3 regions of the Pantoea sp. X-Soil-MYKO-1785 genome follow, and region 1 is predicted to be linked to each of the others. Evidence: predicted binding sites of a transcription regulator. Region 1 holds the regulator's gene; each other region holds the start of a gene.

Region 1 (8,094 bases):
ACAAGCAGAGCGTACAGATCATTGTCGGTACTCAGGCTGAAGGCATTGCGTCGGCGATGAAAAAAGTGCTGACCAAAGGGCCAGTAGCCGCCGCCAGCAGCAATGCAGCAGCACCGGCAGCAGCCGTTAAGCCGCAGGCAGTATTGAACAGTGAGTCGCGGGTTATCGCCACGTTGCTGGCACCGGTGAGCGGTGACGTTGTTGCGCTGGATGCGGTGCCGGACGAAGCTTTTGCCAGCAAAGCGGTGGGCGACGGTCTGGCGATCAAGCCGAGCGACAAATGGGTGGTGGCACCGATTGCCGGTACGCTGGTGAAAATCTTCAATACCAATCACGCCTTCTGTCTGGAAACCGACAACGGGGTTGAGATTGTGGTCCACATGGGGCTGGACACCGTGGCGCTGGAGGGTAAAGGCTTTACCCGTCTGGTAGAAGAGGGTGCCAGCGTGGCGGCCGGTCAGCCGGTACTGGAGATGGATCTGGATTACCTCAACGCCAATGCCCGCTCGATGGTCAGTCCGGTGGTGGTCAGCAACAGCGATGATTTTGCCGGCCTGACGTTACTGGCCAGCGGTAAGGTGGTGGCGGGTGAAACCCCACTGTACGAAGTGAAAGGCTAATCCCCGCAGCAAAACCCACAAGGCAGGAAGCGATTCCTGCCTTTTTTGTTTTAAAGCCTGAACAAACGGTTGTTTCCCTCTGGCGCTTTGTGGATCATACTCCGTTACTTCGTGGTACATATCACCCGCTATTCGTATTGAGGATTTTTGAGATGAGTGAGGCTGAAGCCCGCCCAACTAACTTTATTCGTCAGATCATCGACGAAGATTTGGCGAGCGGTAAGCACAGCAGCGTGCATACCCGTTTTCCGCCGGAGCCCAATGGCTATCTGCACATTGGTCATGCGAAATCGATCTGTCTGAATTTTGGCATCGCCCAGGATTACCAGGGGCAATGCAATCTGCGTTTCGACGATACCAATCCGGTCAAAGAGGATATGGAGTTCGTTGAATCTATCAAGCGTGACGTTAGATGGCTGGGCTTTGAGTGGAGCGGTGAGGTTTGTTACTCATCAAACTATTTTGATCAGCTCTACAACTATGCCATCGAACTGATCAATAAAGGGCTGGCTTATGTCGATGAGCTGAGCCCGGAAGCGATCCGCGAATACCGCGGCACCCTGACTGCGCCGGGCAAAAACAGCCCGTATCGCGATCGCAGCGTAGAAGAGAACCTGGCGCTGTTTGAGAAAATGCGAAACGGTGAGTTCGCCGAAGGCACTGCCTGCCTGCGCGCCAAAATCGATATGGCCTCAAACTTTATCGTGATGCGCGATCCGGTGCTTTATCGGATTAAGTTCGCTGAACACCACCAGACCGGTAACAAGTGGTGCATCTATCCGATGTATGACTTTACCCACTGCATCTCCGATGCGCTGGAAGGGATTACCCATTCACTCTGTACGCTGGAGTTCCAGGACAACCGTCGTCTGTATGACTGGGTGCTGGATAACATCACTATTCCGGTGCACCCGCGTCAGTATGAGTTCTCGCGCCTGAATCTTGAGTATGCGGTGATGTCAAAACGCAAACTGACGCAGCTGGTGACCGAGAAGCACGTTGAGGGCTGGGACGATCCGCGCATGCTGACCGTTTCTGGCTTACGCCGTCGCGGTTACACCGCTGCCTCAATCCGCGAGTTCTGCCGCCGTATTGGCGTCACCAAGCAGGACAATATTGTGGAGATGGCGTCGCTGGAATCGTGCATCCGTGACGATCTCAATGAGAATGCGCCGCGTGCTATGGCGGTGCTCGATCCAGTGAAAATAGTGATCGAAAACCTGCCGGCCGGCCACCACGAAACCATCACCATGCCTAACCATCCGTCTAAACCGGAGATGGGCACGCGTGAGGTGCCTTTCAGCCGTGAGATCTGGATCGACCGGGCGGACTTTCGTGAAGAGGCCAACAAGCAATATAAGCGTCTGGTACTGGGCAAAGAAGTTCGCCTGCGCAACGCCTATGTGATCCGTGCTGAGCGGGTGGCAAAAGATGAAGCGGGCAACATCACCTGCATCTACTGCACCAGCGATGTGGATACCCTGAGTAAAGATCCTGCTGATGGCCGCAAGGTCAAAGGCGTGATCCATTGGGTGTCGGCAGACCACGCGCAGCCAGCCGAGTTCCGCCTGTATGATCGCCTGTTCAGCGTGCCAAATCCGGGCGCAGCCGACGATTTCCTGTCGGTGATCAATCCAGAATCGCTGACTATCAAACAGGGCTTTGTTGAGCCAGGTCTGCGTGACGTGGAAGCAACCACGCCGTACCAGTTTGAGCGTGAAGGTTACTTCTGCGCTGACAGCGTCTATTCGAAGCCGTCACAGCTGGTGTTTAACCGCACCGTTGGCCTACGCGATACCTGGACTAAAGCTGGCGAATAATCGTTGGTGCTGACCTGATAAAATGGCAAAAGGGCGAGGTATCGCCCTTTTTTATTGTCCTGATTTTTGCCATCACCGAGGTTTGTGCTGTCGCCATTTTGGAGTGGTTGTTACGAAATTGTGAGAGAAATCTGAGTTTAAAAAAATTAATCAATTACCAGATGTGAATTATCCGCTTTCAGGTAGGCTATGCCGTCTCAGACATAGCTCAGCGAGTGATATAAGGAAAAAAAATGACCGTTCTCGCCCAGGAAGCCAAACACAGTGTCGTCGTTTTACATCAGCTTATTGAACGTATTTTCAATCAACCCGCCGGGTCTGATGATAGTTTTGAGCTGATGATGTCCTATTTTCATCCTGAATTTCGCATGGTTACCCCGCGCGGAACTCAACTGAACCTGAATGAAGTCGAAGATCTTTTCCGTCAGCTGCAGGGCCAGCGGGAAGGGATGCGCATCGCCACCTGCGAGCACATGGTCATTTCCCATCAGGAGAAAGAGGTCACCGTGCAGTACCGTGAGATGCAGATGCTGAACGGCAATAATCAGAGCCGCATCGCCCTGGCGATTCTGGATTACAGCACCTCGATTCCGCGCTGGCGTTACCTGCAGGAAACCCTGGTTGCCTGACTGACGGCGGAAAAAGAATAAAAAAAAACCGGTGAATTCACCGGTTTTTTTATTTCAGCCTGCGTCAGACTTACTGATCGTGCAGCGTCTCATCTTCACGGCAGTCGCCCAGCGCGCAGTGACCATACAGATAGAGGCTGTGGTTGGTCAGCTTGATGCCGTGGCGGGTAGCGATTTCACGCTGACGGGTTTCAATCGACTCGTCGCTGAACTCAATCACTTTACCGCAGTCCAGACAGATCAGGTGATCGTGGTGATGCTGCTGAGTCAGCTCAAACACCGATTTGCCGCCTTCGAAATTGTGACGGGTCACAATACCGGCATCATCAAACTGGTTCAGCACGCGGTAAACCGTGGCCAGACCAATTTCTTCGCCGATGTCGATCAGGCGTTTGTACAGATCTTCCGCGCTGACGTGATGGCACTCAGGTTCCTGAAGCACTTCCAGAATTTTCAGTCTGGGCAGCGTGACTTTCAGGCCAGCCTTCTTTAATGCGGTATTGTTGTCAGTCATGCGGATTTTGTCCTGTTACTTATATTCACTTTTGTGGCGCTTGGCCTTGAATGTCGATCTGTGCCCATTCTCATTTGCGTCTCATTATAGAACTGATGCAGTGAAATGAAAACCGAGGGGAGTGCCTAAATCACCATGGGCTGTAAGGGATACGTCACCGAGCCGGGGAGGATTTCTGCAGGAGTCTGTTAACATTTCGCTTAGTCCTATCTGCTGCCAGAGAAAATAAGCGGAAGATCGATGCGGGTATTCTACAGATTAAACGAAGAAAGTTAAAAAAATGTGGCTATTATTTCTATAGGAATTTCCGTTGCCTCAATGTGAGCTGGCGCTCACATTGAGTCGGCTATCTTCAGGCTTCGAGGATCTCTTTGAGCTGCAGTTCATCAAAAATCTGCTTAACCCATTGCTCAACGCGCGCATTAGTCAGTTCTGGCTGGCGATCTTCGTCAATCGCCAGGCCGAGGAAGTGGGTATCGTCAGCCAGGCCTTTTGATGCTTCGAAGTGATAACCTTCGGTTGGCCAGTGGCCGACGATCACTGCGCCGTGCGGCTCAATGATGTCGCGGATGGTGCCCATCGCGTCACAGAAGTACTCGGCATAATCTTCCTGATCGCCACAGCCAAACAGGGCGACCAGCTTGCCGTTAAAATCGATCTCTTCCAGCGTCGGGAAAAAGTCATCCCAGTCGCACTGCGCTTCACCGTAATACCAGGTCGGGATACCCAGCAGCAGGATGTCAAACGCTTCCAGATCTTCTTTAGTGCTTTTCGCGATGTCGTGGACTTCTGCAACGTCTTTACCCAGCTGTTTCTGGATCATTTTTGCAATGTTTTCGGTGTTGCCGGTATCGCTGCCAAAGAAGATGCCTACGAGTGCCATGAGTAAAATAACCTCTTAAATCCTGATGATGAGATGTGTGCCGCAGCACATTTCAGCGAATAATAGCAGACGAGACAAACCCGCGGAACGGTTAAAGCCTCGACATTTGCCTCTGCGTGCGTTTTGCCCGCATTAATCCAGTTTGAGTTGCGCCAGCAGCATTTGTTCAATCAATTCGCTACGGCTGAGATTGCGCTGTTCTGCCAGCGTATTGAGCGCTTCGACGGCTTCACTGTTCATTTTCAGTTCGACACGACGAAGCCCGCGCCCTTTGTCACGTTTCAGTTGATTGCGCTTATTGATGCGCAGCTGTTCATCACGCGAAAGCGGACTGGTTTTGGGTCGACCTGGGCGGCGCTCATCAGCAAACAGATCGAGCGTCGTGCGGTCAGTGTGTTCTTTTGCCATGGCTTAGTGAAACTGAATGTGCGGGCGCCAGACGCTCGCCGCGCAGATTATAAATTATTGGCCGTTACCGCGGCAAAATGACCGGCGGCAAAATTTTAGCGCGCCATCATACTCCACGCTAACTCCGGACGCCAATCCTAAACATTTGCCGCCAGGTATTTGCTTTTAAAGCGCAAAAAAGCGACGAACGCTGCGTAATACGGCATCAGGTTTTTCGGCGTGCACCCAGTGTCCCGCGCCGCTGATCACATGTGCATGGGCCGCCGGGAACTGCGTAATTAACGCGTCACGGTACTGGTTATCCAGATAGCTGGAGTCACCGCCGCGAATAAACAGTGCCGGATGCGGCCAGGCGGGAACCGGCTGCCAGCCCGAAATGGTGGCGTAGTTATCCCACAATACCGGCACGTTAAAGCGCCATTCGCCCTGCTGGAAAGATTTCAGCAGGAACTGAATCACACCCTCTTCATCAAGCAGACCACGCATCACCTGCGCGGCTTCACTGCGGGAAGTGACGCCCGCTTCCGTCACCGCGCGGATCGCCGCAAAAATGGTATCATGGCGGCGGGTCTGATAATCCACCGGGGCGATATCGATCATCACCAGTCGTTCGATACGATCGGCCGCCAGCGCACTCATGGTCATGGCAATTTTGCCGCCCATCGAATGACCGATTACCGCCACCCGATCGATGCCGTGTGCATCCAGCGTCTCTAACATATCCTGTGCCATCACAGCGTAGTTCATCTCAGCGGATCGCGGTGATAATCCATGGTTGCGGACATCAACCTGCAGCACCGGCGCGGCATCTTTTAACCCGCGAGCCAGCACGCCAAGGTTATCCAGCGTCCCGAACAGACCGTGGATCAGCAGGATGGGCAGGGAATCAGTCGGGGATTGTTCAGTTTGCAGACGGGCGTTCAAAATCATGGCAAAGTTCTTAAGTTTGAGACCTAAGCTTAGGTTATCATGGATTCACCTTTTCAGGCGCGCCGGTTCCGGCGGCATTAGGACATATTCTGACTTTTGCCCGTAAACCGTTTGATTGCTAACAACCCGCCTGAATTTAACTTTATAATCCTCATGTTAGAACCCGCTCACCCTTCGAATCGCCAAACATTGCTTAGGGCTTTTCAGGAAACAAGTGGTTCTGTCATGAGAAAGAACCGTACGGAATAAGATGAAAACGATCGAAGTTGACGAAGAGCTCTACCGTTATATTGCCAGCCACACGCAACACATTGGTGAAAGCGCATCCGACATTCTGCGTCGTATGCTGAAGTTCACGGCCGGTCAGGCAGCACCCGCTGCGCCGGCGCAAAATGCGACCCCCGGTGCGGCGAAAGAAGCTCAGCCTGCCGTGGCTGGATCACGTCCGCAGGATCGGGTACGCGCCATGCGTGAACTGATGCTTTCTGATGAATATGCGGAGCAGAAGCGGGCGGTTAATCGCTTTATGCTAATCTTGTCAACGCTCTATCGTCTTGATACTGCAGCCTTTGCTGAGGCAACTGCATCACTGCAGGGCCGTACCCGCGTCTATTTTGCAGGTGATGAGCATACGCTGTTGCAAAATGGCACCCATACTAAGCCGAAGCATGTACCCGGCACACCGTACTGGGTGATCACCAATACCAATACCGGTCGCAAATGCAGCATGATCGAACACATCATGCTCTCAATGCAGTTCCCGCAGGAACTGACAGAGAAAGTTTGCGGCACCATTTAAACTGAAGCGTCAGGGAGAAGCGCCAATGGCCAATCACCCCCGTGCCGGGCAACCCGCCCAGCAGAGCGATTTGATTAACGTTGCACAATTAACCTCACAGTATTATGTCCTGCAGCCCGACGTGGCGAACCCGGAACATGCGGTGAAATTTGGCACCTCTGGCCATCGCGGAAGCGCAGGGCGTCAAAGCTTCAACGAGATGCACATTCTGGCGATTGCGCAGGCGATTGCCGAAGAGCGTAAAAAGAACGGCATCACCGGTCCGTGCTACGTGGGTAAAGATACTCATGCGCTGTCAGAGCCGGCGATCCTGTCGGTGCTGGAAGTGCTGGCGGCGAACGGCGTGGATGTGATTGTGCAGCAGGATAATGGCTATACGCCGACCCCTGCCATCTCTAACGCCATTCTTGAGCACAACAAAGCCGGCGGCGCGCTGGCCGACGGCATTGTGATCACGCCTTCACACAACCCACCGGAAGATGGCGGCATCAAGTACAATCCACCTAACGGCGGACCGGCTGATACCAACGTCACTAAAGTGGTTGAAGATCGCGCCAATCAGCTGATCAAAGATGGCCTGAAAGAGGTTAAACGCCTGCCTCTCGATCAGGCTCTGGCCAGCGGTCACGTGGTCGAGAAAGATCTGATTCAGCCTTACGTTGAAGGTCTGGCACAGGTCATCGACTTCCCGGCAATCCAGAAAGCCGGTCTGAAAATCGGTGTTGATCCGCTGGGCGGTTCCGGTATTGCTTACTGGCAGCGTATCGCCGAGCACTACAAGCTGGATCTGACGCTGGTGAATGATGCTGTCGATCAGACTTTCCGCTTTATGCATCTGGATAAAGATGGCGTGGTCCGCATGGACTGCTCCTCTGAGTGCGCTATGGCCGGTCTGCTGGCTTACCGTGACAAGTTCGATCTGGCGTTTGGTAACGACCCGGATTATGACCGTCACGGCATTGTCACTCCGGCAGGCCTGATGAATCCAAACCACTATCTGGCCGTGGCAATCAATTACCTGTTCCAGCACCGTCCACAGTGGGGCCAGGATGTTGCCGTCGGTAAAACGCTGGTGTCCAGCGCAATGATCGACCGGGTGGTTAACGACATCGGCCGTAAGCTGGTGGAAGTGCCGGTTGGCTTTAAATGGTTTGTTGATGGCCTGTATGACGGCAGCTTTGGTTTCGGCGGCGAAGAGAGCGCAGGTGCCTCTTTCCTGCGTTTCGATGGCACGCCATGGTCAACTGATAAAGACGGTATCATCATGTGTCTGCTGGCGGCCGAGATTACGGCGGTCACCGGTAAAAACCCGCAGCAGCATTACGATGAACTGGCCGGGCGCTTTGGTGCGCCAAGCTACAACCGTCTGCAGGCGTCCGCAACCTCTGCGCAGAAAGCCGCGCTGTCGAAGCTGTCACCTGAGATGGTGAGCGCCGATACGCTGGCGGGCGACCCGATTACCGCGCGTCTGACCGCTGCGCCAGGCAATGG
Region 2 (8,094 bases), 2.3 Mb from region 1:
CAATAAGGACGCGGGCGAGCGCGACATGATGGTTAACACCGTTGCGCCGGTCTGGGATGGTAACGAAACCTGGCTGGTGCTGGGTGGGGCAGGGCTGTATGGCGCGTTCCCGCTGGCCTACTCGGTGATTGCCGATGCGCTGTCGATTCCGCTGACGGCGATGTTGATTGGCCTGATTTTCCGTGGCGTCGCTTTTGAGTTCCGTTTTAAAGCGGTAGAAGGGCACCGGGCATTCTGGGACAAATCGTTTATCGCCGGTTCGATCCTCGCGACCTTCAGCCAGGGCGTGGCCGTTGGCGCAATGCTGGATGGTATCCCGGTTGAAGGACGTCACTTTGCCGGTTCCGCGATGGACTGGCTGGCCCCGTTCCCGCTGTTCTGCGGCGTCGGTCTGGTGGTGGCGTATGCGCTGCTGGGCTGCACCTGGCTGATCATGAAAACCGAAGATGAACTGCACCGCAAAATGTCAGCGCTGGCGACGCCGCTGGTGATCGCGCTGCTGGTCATTGTCGGCATCATCAGTCTGTGGACGCCGTTTGCACACGCCGATATCGCGCAACGCTGGTTCAGCAAGCCCAATCTGTTCTGGTTCCTGCCGGTTCCGGTGCTGGTGCTGCTCTGCTCATGGGGTATCGTGCGGGCGATCAAACGTCAGGCGCACTACTCGCCGTTCCTGCTGACGCTGGCGCTGATTTTCCTCGGCTTCTCCGGCCTGGGGATCAGTATCTGGCCTAACATCATTCCGCCGTCCGTTACTATCTGGGCCGCCGCGTCACCGCCGCAGAGTCAGGCCTTTATGCTGGTCGGAAGCCTGCTGATCATTCCGATGATTCTGGGCTACACCTTCTGGAGCTACTACGTGTTCCGTGGAAAAATCAAACCAGACGCAGGATACCATTGATATGAAAACCGAGCTCAGCAGCATGAAAAACCACAATGAGGCTAAGGCTCCCTGGTGGAAACGCGTGATGTGGCTGGTGGTTATTTACGCCGCAAGCGTGCTGGCACTGGGCGTGGTCGCTTCACTGTTCCGCATGATGATGACTGCCGCGGGTATGCGCAGTCACTGATTGTCACCGACCGTCGCCCTTTGTTCGGCGACGGTGTAGAGGTAAGGCTGACTTCGGTCAGCCTTTTTTAATTAGTCACCTAAGCAATTAATGCGAAATCGACGTCAGGCTACCGCTCCGGTCAGGCCTTTCCTTACAGACGGTCACATTTTTTGTTATTCTTTTGTGACAAATATCACCCTTCAATCCGCGTCGTAAATCGCCATTATGCTCAGTCAGGCCCTTAAAAAACAGCACATTAACGCTCTGGTAGAGTGGATAGAAGCCCATCTGACCGACGACATCAACATCGATCTGATCACCCTCAAATCGGGCTATTCCAAATGGCACATGCAGCGCATGTTCAAAGAGATGACCGGGCAAACGCTGGCGGCCTACACCCGTAAACGGCGCCTGACCATGGCGGCGATGGCACTGCGGCTGACGCGAATGCCGCTGATCGACATTGCGGTACGCTTTGGTTTTGATAACCAGCAGAACTTTACCCGGGTGTTTAAAAGCCATTTTTCCCTGACGCCCGGCGCGTTTCGGCGCATTCCTCATCTGCCAGTGAAAAACTTCCATGGCCGGATTCCGGTGCGTTCGCCGATTGAACGCGCAGCGCTGGTTGAGCGGGATGATGACCTGCTTCTGTGTGGTGAGACGCTGGAGTGGGAGTGCCAGTTTGGCGAGTACATCGCCGATCATCAGCATCGGGTGGCCGAGCAGGCGCGGCGGCTGGTGGCGCTGGCCGGCAGTCAGGCCCGGCACGGCTGGCTGGGTTTTCAGTATGGCCCCGGCCATTCATCGGCCGAACAGCAGAATATCAGCCTGTTTCAGGCGCTGGAGCCGCAGCATGCCGCGCTGCTGGAAGGGCCGCGTGAAACCTGGAGCGAGACGCGTGGACTGTATGCGCGGATTGACTGGAGTGGCACACCCGAGCAGCTGACGCGGTTCATTGCGGATATCTACTATCTGCACCTGCCGACGCTGGGCGTGGCGCGTCGCCAGGGCAAAGATCTGCTGCAGCTCGATTTTGCGCTCTGTAAATCCGACTGGCTGAGCGGTGTTTTTTCTATTCCGGTGACCCCAGCCTGAGTTCCGGCAGGCCGCATTAGCCCGATCCAGGCGGCATCAGTGAGACAAATGCATATTCCGTGCGGTAAACCGTGACAAACCGCACGATTTTATAAAATAACTTACCATTCTGGCGTAAAATCCTTCACCGAAACCCTGCTGTGCTCCATTCATCGTGCTTTCCTGGCGGGGCTGAAACAATCATCTGCATTTCCGGCCATTTCTGGCTAAAAACGATAAACGAAGAAAATTATGCGACGCTCAATGTTGTTCCTTATTTCAATGCTTTCGGCATTGCCTATGCTGGCTGCGGCTCAACTGGCAGAACCGTTCTCGCCACCTGCCGGGCTGCACCCGCATTCACAGATCTCTCAGCACGAAATTCTGGGCGACGGCCAGCTGCCGCAGCATACCCAGAATAATCCTGCCGCATCCGGATTTAACGACACGCTGTAACCGTTCTGCCGGTAATCGCGAGGCCGCCCAGATAACGGCGCGGCGGGCATTACCGGCAGAAAAGCTCGCCTGTCACCTGCGGTGACGGTGATAGCGCTTCTCGTCGACAACTACCTGACTGCACCATTTTCTGCCGACATGACCACTCGCCTGCATCACGTCCAGCCGACAGCGCAACCGCCCGGTTATCAATTCTGTTTATTCTCCTGCCTTCACTGAGCTGCACCAGATGCTGACTGGCCGCTATCGCTTGCCCTTTGTTGCTGACCGGCCTTTTCAATCCTGACCCGCCGTTTCATCGCTGACATTGCCACCTGACGTCGCATCAGATGTGCAGCTAAAATATATCTTAATCTGGATCGATCGCATTTTTCGTCATTGTGTTGAAGATATATCATAGCTAACCTGAGCCACTCAGATGAGAATGATTTTGATTCCATAGTTTAGCTGATGCCCTGACGTGACGGGCATTCACCCCGTTCCAGGAGAGATATTTTGCCAAACGCTAACTCTGATCGTCTTCCTCAACGCGTCCGTAACGAACTGCGCTTTCGTCATATTCAGGTGGCGAGTAAAACTAACATTGCCGGTAATTTCTGGCGCATTGAATTTAGCGGCAGCGATCTGGCGGGCTTTACTTCGCCGGGCTTCGATGACCACATTAAGGTCTTCTTTCCCGCCACCGCCGGTGAAACGCCGGTACTGCCGCAGATAACCGACCAGGGGATTGTCTGGCCAGACGGTTTGCGTCCGCTGGCCCGTGAATACACGCCGCTGGCCTTTGATGGCGTCTCGTCGCTGACGCTCGATTTCTACATTCATCAGCAGGGCGTGGCCAGCGACTGGGCGAGCCAGGCGCAGATCGGCGACAGTCTGATTGTCGGCGGTCCGCGCGGCTCGCTGATCGTACCGACCGATTACGCGTTCCAGCTCTATGTCTGTGATGAGACCGGCTTGCCTGCTTTTGCGCGCCGTCAGCCTGATATTGCCGGGTCGGATCTGCACCTGTTCGCCTATGTCGATCAGGCCACCGGCCGTGACTATTTACCCGATACGGCGGGCGTTAATCTGAACTGGCTCGGCAGCGGCCAGATGCAACTGGCGCAGCTCAGCCAGCTAACCGATCGGCTGGATCGACTGGCAATGCCGTCGGAAGATTACTTCATCTGGCTCACCGGCGAAGGCGAGTTTGTTAAAGCGCTGAGTGATTACTTCACCGTCCAGCGCGGGCTAAACAGTGATTACGTGCGGGCCGTGGCGTACTGGCACCAGAAGTAAGCGGGTCCGCCGCCTGTGTTGAATTTTGCCAGGCGGCGTTCTACCATCAATCTCCTTTTCTTCTCCCCGGGCAGGCAATGAAAGACCATTCAGCATCTTCATCTGGCGATCAATCCACGCGCGCGGGCGGTTGCGGCAGCCGGCGTAAGCGTCGGGAAAAAATGCTGGAGGCGAGTGATATTCGTCTGCTGATGCTCCATTTTCTGGCGCAGAATGCCGCGCACGGCTATGAGCTGATCAAGTCAGTGGAAGAGTTGTCGAAAGGGGAGTATTCGCCCAGTCCGGGCATCATTTATCCCAATCTGACGCTGCTGGAAGAGATGGAGGCGATTGAGGTGGTGGACGCGCAGGCCACCCGCAAAGCCTACCGGCTGACCGGGGCTGGCGAGACGCTGCTGGCCGCCAACCGCGACCAGATTGCCAGCCTGATCGGGCGTTTATCGTCACTGGCTATTCTGGTCAACAACCGCAGTATTCCGGTGGTTGAACAGGCGATTTACGAACTGAAAATGGCGCTTAATACGCGACTGGCGCAGCAGGATATCTCCGAGGCCGCGCTGCAGACGCTGATCGCGGCACTGCAGGACGCGGCAGAAAAAATAACCCGTAGCTGACCTTCTCCCCCTTTGCGGGTAGCCAGCCGGCGACTTAGCTTACTTCAGGTTTGTGCTTATCAATGTGGCCCAGCGTACGATCCGGGAAACAGATGTCACGCACCCGCTGCTTCAGGCTGGTGGCGTCAGGAAAGCCGCCGTCCCGTTTACGCTCCCACAGCAGATGTTCATCAAGAGTAATCTCGAAGATACCGCCGGTGCCCGGCCTGAGCGTCACTTCCGCCAAATCGTCAGCGAAGGTGTGCAGCAGTTCCTGTGCCATCCACGCTGACCGCATCAGCCAGTTGCATTGCATACAGTAGTGGATAACGACCACAGGTTTTTGTGCCATAACTCTATTCCTTTAACGTATTGATAAATTACCGGTTAATTGTAGTTAACAAACTGTGCGCTGCAAAATAGAGTTAAATGTAAATAAGATTGATAATGATTATCAATTGCATTAAATTGCGGATCATAATTTATATTCAGAAATAAGTCCGGTTTTTACGGCTTTGATACAGAGCCGTTTTGATGATGCCAGCAAGCAAGTGAGCGAATACTAACAATTAATCAGGTAATTCGCGCCCATGTCACGACTTTTTCAGGGATTGACGCAACTGCGTCGGTGTAAACTGGCGTTACTCGCCTCTGCCATCCAGGCCACCTGCAGTTATGCCGCCGGGAGCGAATCTGCTCCGCTGGCGCGCACCGATTACAGCCAAAGCCAGGCCGAAACGGTAATGATGGTCACGGCACCCGAAATCAAAAAAACGGCAGGCAGCAAAACCAGCCTGTCGGCAGCCGATCTGCAACGGCGCGGGGCCACCGATTTTGGCTCAATCATGCGTTATGAACCGCTGATCAGCGCCACCGGCGCGCAGGGGGGATCGTCTGCCGGCAAGAGCGGCTTCGATCGGGCGGGCTATACCGGCTATAACATTCGCGGGCTGGAAAGTAACCGCGTCGGGCTGGACGTGGATGGCATCCCGTTACCCCAGGCAACCGGTCGCAGTTACGTCGGACGTGCCGGGCTGGACAGTTTTGGCATTGGCCGGGACTACATCGACCCTTATCTGTTTGGCCGCATCGACATTGAAAAGGGCGCCACTGCGGTTGATCAGCCCAACACCTCGATTGGCGGCAATGTCTCGTTCCGCAACAAATCCCCCGACGATTACCTGCGTCCCGGCAAATCGACCTATTTTGGCTACCAGAGCGACTACGACTCCGCCAACCGCAGCTGGCATAACGGCCTTACCGCCGCGGCAGGCGACGATGAGCTGCGCGGTATCTTTGTCTACAGCCGCCGCGACGGCCAGCAAACCCGCAATAACAGCGACACGCTGGATGCGTATCCTGCTAACTGGCACTCCGACGCCTTTATGAGTTCCGGTATCTGGCAGCCCAACGATGCGCATCAGCTGAGCGCTACCGTTGACTACTACCACAAAACCAATCACAGCCATTACGACAGCTGGGATACCTCAGGCAATACAATCTGGGGCACCGCACAGCAGCAGAGCGATACGCGCCGCTGGGGCATCAGCCTTGCTGATGAATACACTCCTTACAATGAGATCATCGACAGCCTGACCAGCCGTATTTACTGGCAACAAACTGAGGCGCACGACAATACCCTGATGCCATCAAGTGCCACTGCCTGGCAAAACGTCTATTCCGATTACAACAGTGACACCTACGGTTTCGACACTCGGGCGACCAAAACCCTGGGACGTCATGAGCTGAGTGGCGGATTGAATGCGCGGCAGGTGGATACCGAGCGGCCGTTCCGTCAGTCGCCGGCCCCCAGTGTTTACAGTGTTATCATGCAGCCGCAGGCCAACAGTCGCAGCTATACGCTGGGCGGCTATCTGCAGGACAGAATCAATTTTGATGCTGACGGACATAAAGCGGCGCTGATCCCTGGCGTGCGGGTGGCATACCAGAACACCAAACCACGTGATGTCGGAACGCTGACCACCAACAGCAGCGTTCTCGATGCCAGTGAAGTCTCCGCGCTGTACGGTTCGGCCAACACCGATACTCAGGTGTTACCGTCGATCGCCTTCCAGTACGATCTCACGCCTGGCCTGATGACCTATCTGCAATATACCCGCGGGGCGCAGTTCCCCAACGACAGCCAGCTGTATGGCTCATGGAACCTCGGCTCCAGCTATGCCGGCCCCGCGCAGTATGCGCTGATTGGCAACCCGGATTTAAAAACCGAGACCAGCAATAACTATGAGTGGGGCGTGAAAGGCCAGCTGACCGACGGCATTACGGTCAATGCCGCGGCGTTTTATAACGACTACAAAAACTTTATCGCCTTTACCCGCTACAGCCGCGCGGCAAATCCGGGTAAGTTCGTTAATGTCCCCGGCAACATCTACACCACTTACCAGGCGGAGAACCGCGACAAGGCGTATATCTACGGCGCGGAAATCATCAGCATAGTGAACTTCGGCAGCTGGTTCCGGCAGGTGGATGGCCTGAGCGCCAGGCTGGCGTTTGGCTACACCCAGGGAGCGGCAAAGTCGAGCTACCTCGGCGACCGCTACATTGACCTGGAGAGCGTGGCTCCGATGAAAGCGATTGTCGGACTGGCCTGGGATGACGAGGCGCGCGGCTATGGCGCGGCCGTCACCGCCACCTTTGTTAAAGGCAAACAGGCCAGTGCCACCAACCGTAACAGTTATGCCAACAGCGGCGGCAGCCTGACAGAGTCCAGCACCGACTATATGCGGGTGCCCGGTTACGGCATGGTGGACATGACGGCTTACTGGCGGATGACGCCACAGGTCAGGCTGAGTGGTGGGCTGTATAACATCACCGATCGTAAATACCGGGATTACCTCAGCAGCCGTGAACTGACCAGTGCCACCCAGCAGGAACGCAACGATCAGGCGCTGGCGGTGATGCCGGGCCGTACTTTCCAGTTGGGCGTTAACGTCGATTTCTGATCATTGATACCCGGCGCTGATGCCGGGCATCACCATGGGAGCACCTCATCATGAATTCTGTTTACCAGCACTACCTCGCCCTGAAAGGCGAACAACCGAAAAAATATGCCCGTGACCTTGCGGCGTTGATCGGCATCAGCGAAGCGGCGCTGTGTGAGGCACGAATCGGGATAGATGCCCGACGGCTGAAGTGCGACTTTCCGGCACTGCTGAAAGCGCTGGAGTCGGTCGGCCAGACCAAAAGCATTACCCGTAACGCCTATGCCGTTCATGAACAGCTGGGCGAGTATAAAAACCTGCAGCTCGGTGCCCATGCTGGCCTGGTGCTGAACCCGCGCGCGCTGGATCAGCGTCTGTTTGTCGCCCAGTGGCGCAGTGCGTTTGCCCTGCAGGAGCAAACCGCACAGGGCGAACGGCACAGCATTCAGATTTTCGATCGCCACGGTGATGCGGTACTGAAGATCTATGCGACCGATCAGACCGACCGGGCGGCGTGGCAGGCGCTGATCGTCGCGTTTACCGAGGTCAGTGCGCCGCCGCTACAGGTGGAGCCGGTCGCTGCCGTCGCTCACAACCCTGCGGTCGATGCCGCCGCCGTCGATCGCGAATGGCGCGCCATGACCGACGTTCATCAGTTTTTCAGCCTGCTCAGGCGGCATAACCTGTCGCGCCAGCAGG
Region 3 (8,094 bases), 750 kb from region 1:
TGTTGATGAAGCGACAATTTTGGTCGTCGCCGGCGATGGCGGTAATGGTTGCGTCAGCTTCCGCCGCGAAAAATATATCCCGAAAGGCGGCCCGGACGGGGGTGATGGTGGTGACGGCGGTGACGTTTACCTGATCGCTGACGAAAACCTTAACACCCTGATCGATTATCGTTTCGAAAAGTCTTTCCGCGCCGAGCGTGGGCAGAACGGCCAGAGTCGTGACTGTACCGGCAAACGCGGCAAAGATATTGTGGTGAAAGTGCCGGTCGGCACCCGGGTGATCGACCAGGGCACCGGTGAGACCTTAGGCGACATGACGCGCCACGGCCAGAAACTGATGGTCGGCAAAGGCGGCTGGCATGGCCTGGGCAATACCCGCTTCAAATCGTCGGTTAACCGCAGTCCGCGTCAGAAAACCATGGGTACGCCCGGTGAAAAACGCGACCTGCAGCTGGAGCTGATGCTGCTGGCCGACGTCGGGATGCTGGGCTTACCAAACGCCGGTAAATCGACCTTTATCCGTGCCGTCTCGGCAGCCAAACCGAAAGTGGCGGACTATCCGTTTACCACTCTGGTCCCGAGCCTTGGCGTGGTCCGTATGGACAGCGAGCAGAGCTTTGTGGTGGCCGATATCCCTGGCCTGATCGAAGGCGCAGCCGAAGGCGCGGGTCTGGGTATTCGCTTCCTGAAGCACCTCGAGCGTTGCCGCGTGCTGTTGCACCTGATCGACATCGATCCTATCGATGAAAGCGATCCGATTGAAAACGCGCGCATCATTCTCGGCGAGCTGGAAAAATACAGCGATAAGCTGTTCAACAAGCCGCGCTGGCTGGTGTTCAATAAAATTGACCTGCTGAGCGAAGAAGAAGCGCAGTCACGCGCTAAAGCGATTGCTGACGCGCTGGGCTGGGAAGGGAAGTATTACCTGATCTCGGCTGCCAGCCGTACCGGTGTCAACGAACTCTGCTGGGACGTGATGAGCTTCATCAACGCCAACCCGAAAGAAGCCGAGCTCGAAGAGAAACAGCCGGAGAAAGTGGAGTTCATGTGGGATGATTACCACAAAGAAGCCATTGAAAACGCGGTTGAAGTGGAAGATGAAGAGTGGGATGAAGACTGGGATGATGAAGACGACGAAGGCGTCGAAATTATCTATCAGCGCTAACGCTCTGCGCGCATCACCGGCTCACCGCTGATGCGCGATGCTCCCTTTTCATCCTGAAAGGGGAGCATCACACCGTTGTTAGCTCATTACCGCCACGCCCAGCCGGGCGCTGCAACACAGCTGATCGCGACCGTTACGAATCTCAATCTGCCAGCTCTGGCTGCGCTTACCCAGATGCAGCGGACGACAAATTCCGCGTACCACACCGCTTGATACCGCACGATGATGGCTGGCATTCACTTCCACGCCCACCACGCTGCTGCCTTCCTCAACGGCCAGATAGCCCGCAACCGATCCCATTGACTCCGCCAGTACCACGGACGCGCCACCGTGCAGCAGGCCAAAAGGCTGATGCGTTCGGGCATCGACCGGCATGGTCGCTTCCAGATAATCATCACCGATTACGGTAAAAATGATCCCCAGATGTGCCACCAGCGAGTTCTCACCCAGCGCATTCAGGGCAGTAAGATCGATAGATCGTTTCCAGATCGCTGACATTATCAGGCTCCCAGGGTTGCACCGCCATCCACCACAATATCCTGTAAGGTGACGTGGCTGGCAAGATCGGAGGCGAGGAACAGCACGTTAGCGGCAATTTCCTGCGGCTGTGCGATCTTTCCTAACGGAATACCGAGTTTGAATTGGTCCGGGAAGCCCGCGATCATCTCCTGCTCACCGGTCGGCGTATGCCACAGGCTGCGCTGCATATCGGTATCGGTTGAGCCGGGTGAGACGATATTGCAGCGAACGCCATACGGCGCCATCTCCAGACCCACCGTCAGGCAGAGGCTGCGCAGGGCGGCTTTTGAGGCACCATAGGCGGACATGCCAATCCGCGGTGCGTGCGCTGAGTTGGAGGCGATGGTGACAATCGCGCCCGCCCGCTGCTGCCGGAACACCGGCAGGGTTTGCTGAAACAGGTTGAACGCGCCACCGGCATTAACGTTAAGGCAGGCCTGCCAGTCGGTGAACGACAGCTCATCGGTAGCGCCAATTCGCAGGATACCGGCCGCGTTCACCAACACATCAATACGCGGCTGCGTCGCCAGCAGACGCTGGCAGAGCGAACTCACCTGATCAGGATCGGACACGTCCAGCGTATGGCAGGGAAACGGATAGTCGTGGCCGTGAAAACGCTGATCGAAAGCTTCGACCTGCGCACCCGCCTGATGAAACGCCAGCGCGGTATGATAGCCAATCCCCTGGCCGGCACCGGTTATCCAGACAATTTTTTCGCTGAAGTCAAACGAATGGCTCATTGCGCAGGCTCCCGGGACAGCAAGGCCCACCAGCCATCTATGCTCGGATTTTTGGCCAGGCTGACAAAGTCGATGTCGCTGTGCACCTGACGCCAGCGCGCCGCCAGCGCCATCACCCGCACCGAATCCAGACCGTAATCGATCAGGTTTTCATCATCTTCCGGCACGTCGTCATCTTCCAGCAGCGGCAGGATCAGCGCACGCAGATCGTCTTTGCTCAGCGGCAGCGGCATCAGGTCGGCGGTCATCACCACTTTACCACTGCGGCCAGCGGTGTAGGTCAGCGCCATCATATGCTCATCGCGGCTGAAATCCGCCAGCGCATCGGCCACCATAAACGGTTGAATGTTGCGCATAAATGCGTCGGTGGCGGTGGTCAGGCAGCCGATATGGGCATAGACGCCGGTAATGATCAGCTGATCGCGGCCCATCTCCTGCAGGATCGACTCAAGCGGCGAGCGATGGAAGGCGCTGTAGCGCCATTTGGTCAGCACATGATCGTCGGCATCCGGTGCCAGCGCGTCCACGATCTTCTGCTGATCGGGGTGCTTATTCAGGCCCGGACCCCACATGTCGTTGAGCAACGCACGATCTTCATCGCTCTGCGCATTCGGCTGCGCGGTATAGAACACCGGAATCCCCTGCGCTTTACAGTAGTGGCGCAGGCGGGCAATGTTGTCGACGACCTGCTCCACCAGCGGGCTATTCTCGCCCCAGAAGTTGAGGAAATAACGCTGCATATCGTGGATCAGCAGCGCCGCACGGCCCGACTCCAGTGCCCATTTTACCTTGTTGGTCGGCAATTCAGTGGCGGCTGGCAGCGGATAAGAGGTCAGTTTTGGAATGGCCATAGAAAAATCTCCGGACAGGTCAGGCTTGCGCTTGTTGATCGGCAAGTTGTTGGCGCAGACGTTTTTTATCCACCTTGCCGACGTGGGTCAGCGGCAGGGCATCTACGCAGGTAATACGGTCGGGCAGTTTGAATTCCGCGACCCCAAGTTCACGCAGGTGACGACGCAGCGCTACCGGTTTCACCGGCTGACGCGCCACGATGAAGGCACAGCTCTTCTCACCCATCAATTCATCGTTCATCGACACCAGTGCTGCGTGGATCACATCAGGATGGCGTTGCAGCAGGTTCTCGATCTCTTCCGCCGCGATCTTTTCGCCGCCGCGGTTGATCTGATCTTTCTCACGCCCCTGAACAATGATGTTGCCTTGCGGGGTGATCTCAATCAGATCGCCAGAGCAGTAAAAGCCCTGTGAATCGAAGCTGGCGGCATTGTGTTCCGGGCTGTTGTAGTAGCCGCGGAAAGTATAAGGCCCGCGCGTCATCAGACGGCCAATGGCGCCGGTCGGCAGCGGATTACCCTGTTCATCGGCCACCCACACTTCATCATCCGGCGAGATCGGGCGGCCCTGGGTGGTCAGAATGGTGGTTTCATCATCATCGAGCCGGGTGTAGTTCACCAGGCCTTCTGCCATGCCAAACACCTGCTGCAGTTTGCAGCCTATCTCAGACTGAATACGTGCCGCCAGGGTCTCGCCCAGCTTCGCGCCACCGACCTGAATGCGTTGCAGCGAAGCCAGTGCGGCATTGCTGCCCCATTCCTGAATCGCCTGCAGCCACAGACTAACGGCTGGCGGGACCAGACCGGTATCGGTTACCTGATGCTTTTCAATCAGCGGGAAGCAGAGCGTAGCGCTGGGATCGGCTGCCAGAATAACCTGTCCGCCCGCGTAGAAGACCCCCAGCGCGCCCGGTGAGCTCATCGGAAAATTATGCGCAGCGGGCAGGGCGATCAGATAACGGGTGTCGGCGGTCACCCCACAGATAACGTCACTTTCGCGGATGCTGTAATAGTAGTCGTTATGGGTGCGCGGGATCAGTTTCGGCGTGCCGGTGCTGCCGCCGGAGAGCTGGAAAAAAGCCACTTCATCACCGGCGGTCGGCGTCGCAACGAAATCACCTGCCGGTTCGGCCAGCAGGCTTTCAAGGCTGTTTTCAGCCTGAGCATCACCACGCAGGACCACCTGCTGCAGCTGGGTATGATCGTGGCACAGCTGGCTGATAAAACTGTCATCAGCAAACAGCGTATGGCTGCGATCGGCAATCAGCAGGCGCGGCGAAATCTGGCTGGCGTACGCCGTCAGCTCAGTACGCTGATGGCTGAACAGCGCGTTAACCGGCGCGACGCCAATTTTAAACAGCGCAAACAGCGTCAGGTAAAATTCGGCCACGTTGCCGAGCTGCACCAGCGCGGTATCTCCCGATTTGAGGCCACGACGCTGCAACGCTGCTGCCAGATTGTCACTTAAGCGGGCCAGCTGACGGTAGCTGAACTGCCGATCGCCATCAATCACCGCCACGCTGTCGCTCTGTTGGTGGCGTTCGAGGATATCGGTCATCGGCAGATCGAGCCAGTAGCCTTTTTCGCGGTAACGCGCGGCCAGATCGTCAGGCCAGCGGCTGTAGGAAATGGTCATACAGGGTCCTTTATTGCAGTCCAAAAGCGCGAAGCATGGTGTCAAGTTTGACGCCGGTTTCACGCCATTCTGATTCTGGTTGGGAGTCAGCAACGATGCCCGCGCCAGCAAACAGCCGCACGCGTGGCCCATTGACCGTGCCGCAGCGAATCGTCACCACCCATTCGCCATTGCCCTGGTCATCGCACCAGCCGACGATGCCGCCAAACAGCTGGCGCTCAAACGGTTCGAGTTGCTGTATCAGCTGCTGGGCGCTCTGATGCGGGAAGCCGCTCAGTGCCGGCGTTGGATGCAGCAGGCAGGCCAGCGACAGCGCATTTTCGCGCGGGTCGAGCACTTCACCCTTAATCAGGGTGGCGAGATGCCATAAGGTTGCGGTGGTGATCAGCGACGGCACCTCCGGCACCGACAGCATCCGGCTGCGCGGCTGCAGCGTGTGGCGCATCGCATCGGTTACCAGCTGATGTTCATGGCGATCTTTATCCGAGCGCATCAGGCTCTCACCTGCGGCCTGGTCACGCTGCGGATCGGCATCACGGCGGGCCGAACCGGCCAGCGGACAGGAGCTGAAATCCCGTCCCTGTTTGCGGATCATTAATTCCGGGCTGGCCCCGACCAGCGCACCCCCTTCCGGCAGCGGCAGATGAAAGTGATAGCTGTTAGGGTTCTGCGCCACGATGCGCTGCATCAGCGCCGCGGTATCCACCGGCTGTTCAGCCGTGATATCCATCAGCCGCGACAGCACCACTTTATCCAGATCGCCACGCTGCGTTGCGGCTACTGCCTGCGCTACCATATTGGTGAAATTAGCATGATCCGGCACCGCCGTGCGGCGACGCACCTGCGGCAAAGTGGCTTCGGGTGGTAAGGTAACCGCATGCAGATCGTCGCGGTTAAAGGTCTGATACGATTCGGGGATAAACAGTGCCGATGGCTGATTGACGTCAAACGGGATCGCACCCACCAGAATAGGGTGAGTAATGCCCTGTTTTCTGGCTGAGGCAAAATGGTGCTGCAATTGTTGCTGAAAATCCCCTGTCAGTGTCTCACCTGCGGTTACCGGGGTGGTCAGCGTGGTGAAGCAGCCTTGCGTGGTCAGGCTTTTCCAGGGAGAAGTAAACAGGAAGCCGCGGCACAACGCGGAGAAATCCTGCAACAAGGGATGTTCAAACGTCAACGATTCCACCATAATTTTCACCTATAAATGATAAGATAATTAATAATGATTATCATTTGTATTGTGGCCCAGTAACCTACGTTGATTAGCCGGAAGTGTCAATAAATACGCGGTGTTTCGGCTGCGTTTTCCTGCTAAATCAGCACAAACAGCAGGGCAAATAGCCAGTATAAAAGTGGACTGAAATTTATGACTAAACGTGGTGTAAAGGCGGCGATAGCGCTGTTTTTCTTCTGTATCAGCTTTGCAGTGGCGGCACAGAACGGCTGGCCGCGCACGGTGGCGGGCGCGAAAGGCAGTGTGACGCTATCAGAGGCGCCGACCCGCATTGTCTCGACCAGCGTCACCCTGACCGGCTCGCTTCTGGCGATTGATGCGCCGGTGATCGCCAGCGGCGCAACGGCACCCAACAGCCGGCTGGCCGATGGGCAAGGGTTCTTCCGTCAGTGGGGCGAGGCGGCAAAACAGCGCGGCGTAAAACGTCTCTATATTGGCGAGCCAAATGCCGAAGCGATTGCGGCGGAAGCGCCGGACCTGATTGTGGTCAGTGCCACCGGCAATGACTCAGCGATCAAACTGGTCGATCAGCTGACCGCCATCGCGCCGGTGCTGGTGATCAACTACGACGATAAAAGCTGGCAGCAGCTGGTGACGCTGCTGGGCGAGGCAACCGGCCATGAAACACAAGCCGCTGCCCGGATAAGCGCGTTCGATGCGCGTGAAAAAGCGCTCCGCTCAGCGTTGACGCTGCCGCCGCAGCCGGTTTCCGCCATGGTCTGGAACGGTGACGGTCGCGCAGTTAATCTGTGGACTGAGGCGTCCGCGCAGGGGAAATTGCTGCAACAGCTGGGATTCACCCTGGCCACGCCACCTGCCGACATGCAGCACGGTCACAGCATGGGGCAGCGTAAAGACATCATTCAGCTGTCAGGGGAAAATCTGGCTGCCGGGCTGAATGGACACTCGTATCTGCTGTTTGCCGCCGAACCGAAAACCGCAGAGCAGGTGATGAAGAATCCTTTCCTGGCCCAGACTCCGGCGGTGCGTAGCAAAGCGGTCTACGCGCTGGGGCTGGATACCTTCCGTCTGGATTACTACAGCGCCAGCAATCTGCTGAACCGACTGGAGGCGCTGTTCGTTAAATCATGATGATGTTTCCGCCTGCCCGGGTGCAGGCGGTTGATAACGGCGCAAACGCGCCATCAGCAGCCACATCACAACACCCAGCACGGTGGCGGCCAGACCCAGCAGGCCTGCCGCCTGCTGCGGCGGCAGCAGTGACCCCATCGCCCCGATCATCGCCGCGCCAAGCGCATCACCGGTAACATTCTGCGCCGTCCACAGGCTGTTGATCCGCCCAAGCAGCGCATCCGGCGTTAGCGTCTGGATCAGGGCATACTGCACCAGGCTGTTAATAGCACTGAAATAACCAAACGCGGCGAGGCAGACCAGACTCAGGCTGAACCACGGCATCAGGCTGAACAGGCCCAGCGCCACAAAGGCGGCAATGGCGCTGGCCAGGATCAATCGGCCCGGCTGCGACGACTGCGCCAGCCGGCCACTGGTTAAGGCACCGACCGCCGCCCCAAGTGGAACGGCGGCATACATCAGCCCCAGCTGCTCCAGTCCGACCTGCCAGTGCGGAGCCAGCGCCGGGTAGAGCACCCGCACCGCACTGGCTAAGGTGACCAGCGCGCCAACCAGCGCGGCCATGCCGACGATCGGGCTGGCGAACAGAAAACCAATCCCGGCGGATAACGCGGTCAGCGGATGTTCACGCGGTTGCGGTGGCGGCGCAAGCGTCGGCAGTCGCAGCAGGGTGAGCACCGTCAGCAAGGTGCCGATCGCCGCCAGACCGTAGTTCCAGGCCACGCCAGCATGGGCGATCACCAGGCCGGCAATCGCCGGCGACAGGATAGCGCCAAAGCGAACCGTCAGCATGGTGATAGCGCCCGCTTTCATGATATTTTCGCGCCCCACCAGCGCCGGCGTGGCAGCCAGCAGAG

The links. Region 1 encodes Fur, which represses iron uptake genes when iron is present. Its sites were predicted from a motif close to ATAATAATGAGAACNACTATCAA; they were not measured.
Region 2: the regulator Fur is predicted to act here: its motif matches at 4,889-4,911, upstream of AC6I8D_RS16390 (TonB-dependent receptor domain-containing protein).
Region 3: the regulator Fur is predicted to act here: its motif matches at 6,128-6,150, upstream of AC6I8D_RS01990 (isochorismate synthase).

The regions. Positions count from the first base shown of each region.
Region 1 covers NZ_AP036000.1:1,183,668-1,191,761, forward strand. Annotated here, with positions in the region: gene nagE (N-acetylglucosamine-specific PTS transporter subunit IIBC) at 1-620, shown strand, start outside; gene glnS (glutamine--tRNA ligase) at 773-2,440, shown strand; gene AC6I8D_RS05500 (hypothetical protein) at 2,674-3,069, shown strand; gene fur (ferric iron uptake transcriptional regulator) at 3,140-3,583, opposite strand; gene fldA (flavodoxin FldA) at 3,936-4,466, opposite strand; gene ybfE (LexA regulated protein) at 4,599-4,874, opposite strand; gene ybfF (esterase) at 5,040-5,804, opposite strand; gene seqA (replication initiation negative regulator SeqA) at 6,055-6,603, shown strand; gene pgm (phosphoglucomutase (alpha-D-glucose-1,6-bisphosphate-dependent)) at 6,629-8,094, shown strand, end outside.
Region 2 covers NZ_AP036000.1:3,464,612-3,472,705, reverse strand. Annotated here, with positions in the region: gene cydB (cytochrome d ubiquinol oxidase subunit II) at 1-901, shown strand, start outside; gene AC6I8D_RS16420 (DUF2474 domain-containing protein) at 903-1,070, shown strand; gene AC6I8D_RS16415 (helix-turn-helix domain-containing protein) at 1,278-2,147, shown strand; gene AC6I8D_RS16410 (hypothetical protein) at 2,379-2,582, shown strand; gene AC6I8D_RS16405 (siderophore-interacting protein) at 3,078-3,860, shown strand; gene AC6I8D_RS16400 (PadR family transcriptional regulator) at 3,938-4,474, shown strand; gene AC6I8D_RS16395 (Rdx family protein) at 4,509-4,805, opposite strand; gene AC6I8D_RS16390 (TonB-dependent receptor domain-containing protein) at 5,044-7,416, shown strand; gene AC6I8D_RS16385 (hemin-degrading factor) at 7,467-8,094, shown strand, end outside.
Region 3 covers NZ_AP036000.1:434,678-442,771, forward strand. Annotated here, with positions in the region: gene cgtA (Obg family GTPase CgtA) at 1-1,165, shown strand, start outside; gene AC6I8D_RS01970 (hotdog fold thioesterase) at 1,244-1,663, opposite strand; gene dhbA (2,3-dihydro-2,3-dihydroxybenzoate dehydrogenase) at 1,666-2,424, opposite strand; gene AC6I8D_RS01980 (isochorismatase family protein) at 2,421-3,275, opposite strand; gene AC6I8D_RS01985 ((2,3-dihydroxybenzoyl)adenylate synthase) at 3,295-4,911, opposite strand; gene AC6I8D_RS01990 (isochorismate synthase) at 4,922-6,100, opposite strand; gene fepB (Fe2+-enterobactin ABC transporter substrate-binding protein) at 6,278-7,237, shown strand; gene entS (enterobactin transporter EntS) at 7,232-8,094, opposite strand, start outside.